2 regions of the Aerococcus sp. BD502 genome follow, and region 1 is predicted to be linked to the other one. Evidence: predicted binding sites of a transcription regulator. Region 1 holds the regulator's gene; the other holds the start of a gene.
The links. Region 1 encodes CtsR, which represses protease genes until heat stress. Its sites were predicted from a motif close to TTGGTCAAAAAAGGTCAAANA; they were not measured.

Region 1 (5,502 bases):
TTTTGCTGGCTTTTTTCGCCTGCTTTGCCACTTCCCCTTTTTTCTTGCTGGCTTCTTTTTCGAGGTGCTTCTTCGCTTGGCCGGCTTTATCCTTCGTATCCTCAACGAATCGACTGAGCGTTTGATCTTGGTCTTCTTCGTAAAGGGCTAATACGGTAATCGCCGCTAGGCCTGCTAAGGCGCCAATCGAAATGAGGGCAATTTTCTTGTTCTTATCCATCCTTGATCCCCTTTCTCAATATTAAGCCTAGTATAAAAAATTCAAGGCCACAAGACAAGTCAAATGGCTAGACTTCGACTTCATCATGCAATAATTCATCTACCGTTTGCTTAAACTCCTGCCCATCAGCATGTTTCACCCGAATGTACAAGTCCCCTTGGCGGGCACCGACGATGACTTCATCGTGGGGGTGGAGGCGTTGGCTGAGAATTAAATCAGCGAGAGGATCTTCCAAATGGGCTTGCATGTAGCGTTTAATCGGACGGGCCCCATACTTCGCGTCGAAGCCTTCCTTGGCAATGGTCTTGACCCCACCATTCGTGAGCCTTAAGTGAATATCTTGACGCCCCACTTGAGTATTCAATTGCTGGGCAAATTTCTTCACAATGGCTTCGATATTTTCTTCGGAAAGTTGGTGGAAGACCAGTAATTCATCGACGCGGTTCAAAAATTCTGGCCGGAAGGCCTTCTTCAATTCCTCCCGAATGCGCTTGTTCATGGTGTCGTAGTCCTCATAGATATTTCCTTGGTTAAAGCCGACAGTCTTCTCATCCCGCAAAGCTGTGGCCCCCAAGTTAGAGGTCATGATAATGATGGTATTGCGGAAATTGACTTGCCGACCTTTGCTGTCCGTAATATAGCCATCATCTAAAATTTGCAGGAGCAAGTCGAAGATATCGGGGTGGGCTTTTTCCACTTCATCGAAGAGGATCACCGAATAAGGATGCTGGCGAACTTTCTCCGTCAGCTGGCCGCCTTCTTCAAAGCCTACATAGCCGGGCGCCGAACCAATCATCCGGCTGGTACTATATTTCTCCATAAATTCCGACATGTCCACACGGATTAACTGCCGCTCGGAGCCAAAGAGTTCCTCTGCCAGGCTCTTGGCGAGTTCCGTTTTCCCGACACCCGTAGGACCGAGGAACATAAAGGAGCCAATCGGCCGGTTAGGGTCTTTGATGCCACTATGAGCCCGCCGCACTGCTCGTGCCACGGCCCGCACGGCCTCGTCTTGGCCCTTAACCCGTTCATGCAGGTGCTCTTCTAGTTTCATGAGGCGTTGGTGTTCGGCTTCGGTTAGCTTCGTCACCGGCACCCCTGTCCATTGGGCGATAATTTGGGCCACATCTTCTACCCCCAAGACTAATTGCTCATGAACTTCCGCCTCATAGCGTTTCTTCATAGCCGCTAGATCTTGGTGGTGTTTTTCTTTTTCATCATAGTAGTGCTTACTGGCCGGGAAATCCTTGGCCTGCATGGCCTCATTCAATTCTTCACTGAATTGCTTAATTTTATTTTTAATGGCCTGGTGCTTCTTAGCAAAGCTGTGCTTATAGCCAGCTTCCAGGCGTTTCGTGGCACTGGCCTCATCCATGATATCAATGGCCTTATCTGGTAAGAAGCGGTCTGAAATGTAGCGCGCGCTCATGGACACACAGGCTTCAATCGCTTCATCCGTAATGCTTAGGCGGTGGAATTTTTCATAAGGCGCCCGAATACCTTTCAAAATTTCAACGGTCTCTGCTTGGGTCGGCTCTTCCACCATAATTTTTGCAAAGCGACGCTCCAGGGCAGCATCCTTTTCAATGTATTTTTGGTACTCGTTAAGGGTAGTAGCCCCAATGACTTGCACCTCCCCGCGCGCCAGCGCCGGTTTTAGAATGTTCGATGCATCAATGGTGCCTTCTGCACCCCCTGCCCCAATAAGGGTATGCAATTCATCAATAAAAAGAATCACTTCCCCGTCTTGGCTCACCTCATCGAGCAGGTGTTTCATGCGGTCTTCAAATTCACCACGATATTTGGTCCCAGCAATCAGGGCTCCCATATCAAGCATCAAGAGCTTTTTATGGGCTAAATGATCGACGATCTGCCCCTGGGCAATTGCTAAGGCTAAACCTTCCACGATAGCAGTTTTCCCCACTCCAGGTTCGCCCACTAATACCGGATTGTTTTTCGTCCGCCGACTTAAAATTTGCAGCAGGCGCCGCTCTTCCACCTCCCGACCGATAATCGGGTCTAAATGCCCTTCTTCAGCTTGTCGGGTGAGGTCTTTGCTCACTTTATCCAAGGTGGGCGTCTCGCTTTGACCGCCAATAGTAGCTTGCTTTGGCCTGCGACCGCTAGGCTGGCGACGGCGTTGTTTCCCCTCACCTTCCGAGAGGCCCATAATTTGGTAGAGATCTTCGTGCAATTTATTGATATCCACCGTCAAATTACGCAAAATACGCACGGCCAATATTTCTTCCGCAATTAAAGCCAACAGCAAATGCTCCGTGCCAACGAGCGGCACATTGAAACGCCGGGCTAATTTTTGACTTTGGTAGAGAACCTTTTTTGCACGCGGAGAATAGATAGGTTCTGCTTCATCGAAGGAAGCACTATCCACACCATAGCCCACCACAAATTCAACTTCTTCTACCACGAGTTCGTATTCTGGCAGTTGCTTCTTCAAAGCATCATAGGCAATGCCCTCCCGCTCCCGGTAAAGGCCCAAGAGCAAATGCTCCGTGCCCACAGCTTTGTGCTTAAAATGCTTCGCTTCTTCGAAGGCATACTGCAAAGCATTTTTGGCTTTTTGGGTAAATTTTTCCATTATCGAACTGCCTCCTTAGTGTTCGTATTGTAATTTTTCCAATATTCGTTTCAATAGTATCGCCCTCAACGCTTCACTGTTTTCAATTTGGTAGAAGGCATCACGATCCAAAGCCGCAACCAAAATCCGCGCTTCCCCTTGCGTAATAATCCGATTGTCGTAGAGATTTTTAATAATCGCTAAGGCATCGCGTTCCTTCAAATTATCACCAATCAAGGAAGCCAAATGGGCAATATGCTCAGCCTCATCCACAATTTCCAGTTTCATAATGCGGATATAACCGCCACCCCCACGCTTGCTTTCCACGTGGTAGCCTTTTTGGGGGGTGAACCGGGTATTAATCACATAATTGATTTGCGAGGGCACACATTGGAAACGATCGGCAACTTCACTGCGTCTAATTTCAATATTCTCGCTTTCTTGGAGTACTTTTTTCAAGTATTCTTCTATAATATCAGACATATTTTTATTTTTCACTTTTGTCACCCCTTGTCTGACATACTTTGACTATTAATACTATTTTACCGAATAAAGGCCCAGTCGTCAACGTTTCAAGTAGGATGCAAAAGAAAAAACAGACCGCAGTCTGCTTTCACACAAAATAAAAAAGCCACCCTAGCTCTCTAGAATAGCTCGCTATCGGGAAAACAGGATTCGAACCTACGACCCCTTGGTCCCAAACCAAGTGCTCTACCAAGCTGAGCTATTTCCCGATCATGCACCCAGCAGGACTCGAACCTGCAACCGCCTGATTCGTAGTCAGGTACTCTATCCAGTTGAGCCATGGGTGCAATATTTAATTAGCTTGGTCTCTCGACCAAGACTCACAAAAAAGCGGAAGACGGGGTTCGAACCCGCGACCCCCACCTTGGCAAGGTGATGTTCTACCACTGAACTACTTCCGCAAATGACCCGTGCAGGAATCGAACCTGCGACCCATTGGTTAAAAGCCAATTGCTCTACCGACTGAGCTAACGAGTCAACATATAATGGAGAATGAGGGGTTCGAACCCCCGACATCCTGCTTGTAAGGCAGACGCTCTCCCAGCTGAGCTAATTCTCCTTCAAAACTGACGACTATTTAATATTAGCATGGGCAAGTCACTTTGTCAACACTCGATGGCCGATTTCTTGCAAAATTGTCATTCACAAATGATATTGTCTACTTAATTAACAAATGAAAATGTCCATAAACTGGTAAAATAATAATTATTAGTTTATGGAGGATCAAGATATGAAGGAGTATTTAACCGTGAATGAACAGTATCGCTACGACGTGATTAAAGATCTAGTGAATGACCGTATTTCAAAAGCTCGAGCTTGTGCCAAATTAAACCTCAGCGCGAGACAAGTTCAGCGGCTGGTGTGTCGTTATCAGACCCAAGGTCGCCGAGGTTTCCGCCATGGCAATGCAGGTCGACAACCGACGACAACCATTGCCGCATCAGTGAAAGAACGTATCATCGAACTCTATCAAACTAAATATGAGGGGTTTAATCTGACGCATTTTCGTGAAAAGTTACTCGCCTTTGAAGGGATTGGGGTCTCTTACACAACCTTACGGACACTATTTCGCGACCATCTCATCATGACACCCAGAACCAGCCGAAAAGTGAAGCGTCAAGTTCAAAAAGAACGCGAAAAACAAAAAAAGACGCCCTTATCAACGTCTTCCCGTGCAGAAGATACCTGCAATTCTTTTCCTCTTATTCCAGCCGAACGTGCTCATCCCACCCGTGAACGAAAAAAATATTTTGGCGAGCTTTTCCAAATGGATGCTTCCGAACACCGCTGGTTTGGTGATCAGAAATATCACCTTCATGCGGCTATTGATGATGCCACAGGTCAAGTTGTGGGGGCTTATTTCGATCGACAAGAAACCTTACGAGGCTACTATCAAGTCACGGAACAATTTATTCAACAATATGGCATTCCCGTCCGCATTTTAACCGATAATCGAACGATCTTCGCTTATAAAAAAAGCCAAGACCCCAATCTTGACGGTGGAGTCCTGACTCAATATGGTTATGCTTGTCAAACGCTGGGCATTGCGCTGGATACGACCAGTATTCCTCAAGCCAAAGGCCGTATTGAACGTCTGTTTAATACCTTCCAAGATCGATTAATTAACGAAATGCGCCTGGAAAATATTACGTGCGTTGAACAAGCCAATGCTTTCCTAATGGCATACCTTCCAACGTATAATCATCAGTTCGCATTGTCCATTAAGGATAGCATAAACGCGTGCGTAGATCTAGATTCTAGTCAAAATCTCGATTATATTCTAGCTATTTTTAATGAGCGAGTCATCGATCACGGTCACGCCATTAAATACAAAAATAAAACGTATCGCTTACTTGATCAAAACGGCCAACAGGCCTATCTTCCCCATCGCACTCGAGTTCAAATTATTGAAACTTACCAACAAGAATTATTCGCTAATCATGCGAATCAATTATATCGATTAGAGGCTATCCCACCACATGAACGCTACTCCAAGGAGCTGGATCAAGTTCCTGAAAGGAAACAGCGAAAACCTTATATTCCACCCCTCACTCATCCTTGGCGCATTCAAAATTATTATCTCTTTCGTAAAAAACAAACCGTTCTGAGAGAATAATGTATAAAACGCTCAGAAATGGAATGAACGACCCGCTTGAGTGTGAAAAAAAATCTACCTCAGGTT
Region 2 (5,502 bases), 850 kb from region 1:
GTCAGCCGTCGGTGCGGGTACATGTCCTGCAGCGCTTGGAAAAGAGTTTCATAACTTAAACGGTTATGGGCAATATCAACAATGACTTCGACCTTCCCATCCTGGCTGGCCAACTCAACCATCCGACCCGGCACGGTGACCTTAGCTAAAGCCTTCTTCGCAACCGCCAAGGAAAGCCCATAATAGCCACTAATCGCCAACGCCATTAAGGCATTTTGCACGTTAAAATAACCTGGCATGGCCAAAGTTAAGGACGCCTCACCGGTAGGCGTATGCACCGTAAAATGCTGGCCGGCTTCATCGACATATAATTTATCAGCATAATAAGTCGCTTTAGGATCTTCTAAACTGATGGTCACGATTTTCTCAACAGAAGCACTGGCTTTTGCGGCGCCTAGGACTTCCTCCCAATGCGCCATGTCTTGATTCAGGACAGCGACTTGGGCTTGATCAAAAATTTTCAACTTGCTTTTTAAGTAATCGGCAAAATCAGGGTGTTCGCCCGGACCAATATGATCTTCTTCAATATTCGTAAAGCCAGCGACCTCAAAACCCAGGCCCCAAACTCGCTCATATTTCAAAGCTTGGCTAGACACTTCCATCGTTAAGTAATCTTCCCCAGCCTGGTAGGCTTTAGCTAAATGCTGATAGAGGGGGATAGCTTCTGGTGTGGTAAGGGCCGACTCCCCCCTCTCCAGCCCATCAAAATAAGTATTCGAGGCCAGATAGGCGGTAGGCTTGCCTAGGGCGGCATCTAAAATAGCCCGCAGGTAATGGGTCACGGTTGTCTTACCTTTCGTCCCCGTCAGTCCGATCAAGTGGAGTTTTTGGTCCGGCTGCCCGTAAAAGCAAGCGGCCATGGCGGCCATAGCGAGGCGAATATCTTGAACTTGAATTCTGGGTAGGTTTACTTCGGGATAAATTTCCTCGCTCACATACGCTAAGGCCCCTGCCTGTTTGGCCTCGCTTAAATACTTCGCTTGGAAATGCTGACCTTTACAAAAAAACAGCGTTCCCGCTTCCACTTCTCTCGAATCATAAGTTAAATGTTCAATATTTAAATCTGCGGGTGCCTGCGTTTCATATGGCGTCACCCCAGTTAAGGATGCGGTTAATTCCGTGAGCTTCATCCCTTCCCTACCTCTCTACATATAAAATATTCTTCATTCCAACGGCATTGAAAACAAAAGAGTCGCCTAAACGACTCCCTTGAAACTATTGAAGTAGTTCAAAAATTTCAATAGCCACAACATCAATATCATCAAAAGGAAAACTCTCATCAATGGTATTGTCATGCAGTTCGAAGCTTTCATTCTCGCGATTGTAGCGCACTAAACAACGTTCTTCGCCAGCAACTTCGAAGCGACGCACTTCAATTTTTGAGTCATCGGTCGTCATCGCCTCTAAACGTTCAATAATGGCTTTTAATTGGGAAGACTTCATGGATATGCACTCCTTTATCGATATGCTGAATTGACTGCTATAGCTATCCTACCCTTTTCGACTTAAGCTTGTAAAGCTTAACGTTCAGTTCTTCCTATTTTAACAAAAGACTACCATAATAAAAAGCCGAGGCTTCCTGCCCCGGCAGCTCCTAGGCGTTAAGCCGATAAGCCTTCATTCACCATGGTTTCCTTAATGGCCGCCATGGCTTCATCCTCATCGTCGCCTTCCACAGTAATGGTCACATCTGACCCCTTACTGACACCCAGGGACATCACACCCATAATTGATTTCAAGTTGACCGCCTTATCATTATAGATTAATTCAATTTCAGACTGAAATTTGCTAGCGGTTTGTACTAAGAGCGTGGCGGGACGAGCATGAATGCCGGTGTCTGCCGTTACATGAAAATCTGCTTTTTGCATTTCCTAATCTCCTTTTTCCTAATCAGCCCTTGCTGTTAATCCAGTCGTAGTTTTGACTATTACTCCTTAATCATACCGACAAAAGCGCATTTATGCAAACATTTTCTTGCATAATTCCACGAATTAGAGGCTTTTCATTGGCGGTCTGATCAGCTTGTTAAAAAACTTCATTTATTTTCGTAAAAAGCTTGAAAGTCAGTAAAGGTCAATGTACAATAGAAGCATAGTCAATATTAGTCAAACAAAAAAGGAGTGATCTTATGCTATGTCAACGTTGTAAGCAGCGCGATGCTGTGATTCATATGTATGCCAACGTGAATGGCAAACGGCAAGCGATCAATCTCTGTGAGAATTGCTACCGTGAAATCACTAATGAACAAAATAATAATTTCGATCAATTTGCATTTAATTCTGGTTTAGGTAACCTCGATCAAATTTTCCGGCAATTGCAAAATCGCCAGCAAGGCAGTCAACCCCAAGCTGGGGGTGGCGATGGCCAAGGTGGCTTTGGCGGAAGGAAAGGTCAAGGGGGCGGCTTATTGGACCAATTCGGGACCGACATGACCCAGTTGGCCCAAGATAATGTTTTTGACCCCATTGTGGGCCGCGATGACGAGATCCAACGCGTCATTGAAATTCTTAACCGGCGGAACAAAAATAACCCTGTTTTAATTGGGGAACCCGGGGTCGGGAAGACGGCTGTCGTCGAGGGTCTGGCTCAAAAAATTATTGAGCAAACCGTACCCGAAAAACTCCAACACAAACGGGTTATCAGCCTTGACGTGTCCTCCCTCGTGCAAGGGACAGGTGTCCGTGGGCAATTCGAAGAAAAAATGCAGCAACTCATTGAAGAAGTCACTAATGATGAAAATATCATTCTCTTCATTGATGAGATCCACGAAATCGTCGGCGCTGGTTCGGCAGAAGGCTCACTTGATGCAGGGAACATCTTAAAACCGGCCCTCGCCCGCGGGGAATTACAACTTGTGGGGGCAACCACACTCAATGAATTCCGTCAAATTGAAAAAGACGGCGCCCTAGCCCGCCGCTTGCAGCCTGTTTTTGTCGATGAACCCACTGTCGAGGAGACCTTAGCGATCATTGAAGGAATTGCGGATAAATATGCCCAATACCACAATGTCAAATATACGCCGGAAGCTCTGGAAGCGACCGTCCGCCTCTCCGACCGCTATATTACGGACCGGCAATTGCCCGACAAGGCGATTGACCTGCTCGACGAATCTGGGTCGAAGAAAAACTTAACCCTGTCCTTCGTTGATAAGAAATCCCTCGAAGAGAAAGTTCAGCAATTGGAAGACTTGAAGGTCATGGCCACCGAAGCTGAAGACTATGAAAAAGCAGCCTACTACCGTGACCAATTGAATAAATACCAAAAAATGCTTGACGAGGACAAGCAAGTCCCCGAAGAACGGCCAGTGGTTAACCTTGCTGATATCCAACATATCATTGAGCAAAAAACGGGTATTCCAGTCACCGAATTGCAAGAAAAAGAACAAAATAACTTGAAAAACTTGGACCAAGCCCTCAAAAGTCGGGTTATTGGTCAAGATGAAGCCGTTGATGTGATTAGTCGTGCCATTCGGCGCAATCGGGTCGGCTTTAGCAAAGGGTCCCGCCCTATCGGCAGCTTCCTCTTTGTCGGTCCGACCGGTGTCGGGAAAACCGAACTCGCTCGGCAATTAGCCCGTGAACTGTTTGGGGATCAAGAAGCTATGGTACGCTTCGATATGAGTGAGTACATGGAAAAACACACGGTCAGTAAATTGATCGGTTCCCCTCCAGGCTACGTCGGCTATGAAGAAGCGGGCCGCTTAACGGAGCAAGTTCGGCGCCGGCCCTACTCTCTCATCCTGCTCGATGAAGTGGAGAAGGCCCACCCCGATGTCTTGAACATTTTCCTGCAAATTATGGAAGATGGCCGTCTCACCGACTCCCAAGGTCGCACGGTCTCCTTCAAGGACAGCCTCATTATCATGACGTCCAATGCTGGTAGCGGTGGTGTGGAATCCAGTGTCGGCTTTGGTGCCAGCCAGCAAGGAAAAACGAAGTCCATTATCGATAAATTAGATAAATTCTTCAAGCCAGAATTCCTCAACCGCTTCGATGCGATCGTTGAATTCGAACCGCTCACCAAAGAAGAGCTCATGGTCATCACGAGACTCATGCTCAAAGAAATTAATGATCTCATCGCGGGGCAAAATATCCATATTGCTGTGAGTGATGCGGTAATTGAAAAACTGGTGGAAATTGGCTACAATCCTAAGCTCGGGGCCAGGCCTTTACGTCGAGTCATTCAAGAGCAAATTGAAGACCAAGTGGCCGACGCCTTCCTAAACGAGCCGGAACTTGAAGACGTCCACTTTGATGTGAGCGATGGGCAAATAAAAATTGCTGCTACCACCGTCCATAATGAAGAAGCCAAGAAAACCGAAGAATAAGAAAAATAGCGCAAAAGCTCGGTGAAGCTTTTGCGCTTTTTTGCTGCCTTAAATGAGACTGGTGAGTTGAACATCAGGATGGTGTTCTTGAAACCAGCGTAAGGCAAAATCATTTTCAAACAAGAAGACCGGCTTAGCAAAGCGATCCTTGCAGAGGAGATTACGCTTTGAGGACCAATCCGTATTCAATTCATCTGGGTCTACCCAACGAGCCGTCTTTTTACCCAAGGGCGTCATATTCACTTCCGCATGGTATTCTTTCAGGAGGCGGTGCTCAAAAACCTCAAACTGCAATTGACCCACGGCACCAATAATATACTCGCCGGTAAACCAAGTCCGGTAGAGCTGAATGGCTCCTTCTTGTACTAATTGCTGCATGCCCTTATGGAAGGATTTCTGCTTCATCACATTCTTCGGGGCCACTTGCATAAAAAGCTCCGGCGTAAACTGTGGCAGCGGTGGGTATTCGATAGTATCCTTGCCTGTGTACAGGGAATCCCCGATCTGGAAATTTCCCGTATCATACAAGCCGATAATATCACCAGCTACGGCCGCGGCCACCTTTTCCCGGTCATCCGCCACAAAGCGGGTGGTGTTATTCAAGCGCAGGGGCTTCCCTGTCCTGGCTAACTTCACTTCTAAGCCCTCATGGAAGGAGCCAGAACAAAGCCGTAAGAAGGCAATCCGATCCCGGTGACGGGGGTCCATATTGGCTTGAATTTTAAAAATAAAACCCGAAAAATCCTCATTGTTAGGAGCGATCGCCTGGCCATCGACCGTTTCCTGGGCGGTGGGTGCGGGCGCAAAGTCCACAAAGGCCTTCAAAAAGGCCTCCACGCCAAAGCCCGTTAGAGCCGAGCCAAAGAAAACGGGCGTTAGCTCCCCAGACGCCACCTTTTCCCGGTCAAAAGGCACGCCGGCCTCCTGAACTAATTCCACATTCAGCATGGCATCCTCATAAAACAGGGAATTGGCCACCGGATGATGCGCCGCCTCTGCCAAGCTAATGCGCTCTTCGGTGTAGTGATCGGGGTTCAATTCAATTTCTTCCTCAGGCAAAGCGACTAAGCCGGCCAAATTTTTCCCCATGCCAATCGGCCAATTCATAGGGCAGCCATCAATACCCAAAATATCTTCCAATTCTTGCAGCAAATCGAGCGGCTCACGGCCATCAC

Region 2: a site for CtsR is predicted at 2,092-2,112, ahead of WF803_RS07020 (ATP-dependent Clp protease ATP-binding subunit). Genes of this name have one in related genera too.

The regions. Positions count from the first base shown of each region.
Region 1 covers NZ_CP147972.1:467,407-472,908, forward strand. The annotation lists gene WF803_RS02300 (hypothetical protein) at 1-220, opposite strand, end outside; gene WF803_RS02305 (ATP-dependent Clp protease ATP-binding subunit) at 288-2,816, opposite strand; gene WF803_RS02310 (CtsR family transcriptional regulator) at 2,832-3,293, opposite strand; tRNA gene WF803_RS02315 (tRNA-Pro) at 3,456-3,529, opposite strand; tRNA gene WF803_RS02320 (tRNA-Arg) at 3,534-3,607, opposite strand; tRNA gene WF803_RS02325 (tRNA-Gly) at 3,650-3,721, opposite strand; tRNA gene WF803_RS02330 (tRNA-Lys) at 3,725-3,797, opposite strand; tRNA gene WF803_RS02335 (tRNA-Val) at 3,807-3,879, opposite strand; gene WF803_RS02340 (ISNCY family transposase) at 4,051-5,436, shown strand.
Region 2 covers NZ_CP147972.1:1,460,105-1,465,606, reverse strand. The annotation lists gene WF803_RS07035 (Mur ligase family protein) at 1-1,130, opposite strand, end outside; gene WF803_RS07030 (YkuJ family protein) at 1,216-1,443, opposite strand; gene WF803_RS07025 (phosphocarrier protein HPr) at 1,602-1,868, opposite strand; gene WF803_RS07020 (ATP-dependent Clp protease ATP-binding subunit) at 2,129-4,327, shown strand; gene WF803_RS07015 (peptide chain release factor 3) at 4,376-5,502, opposite strand, start outside.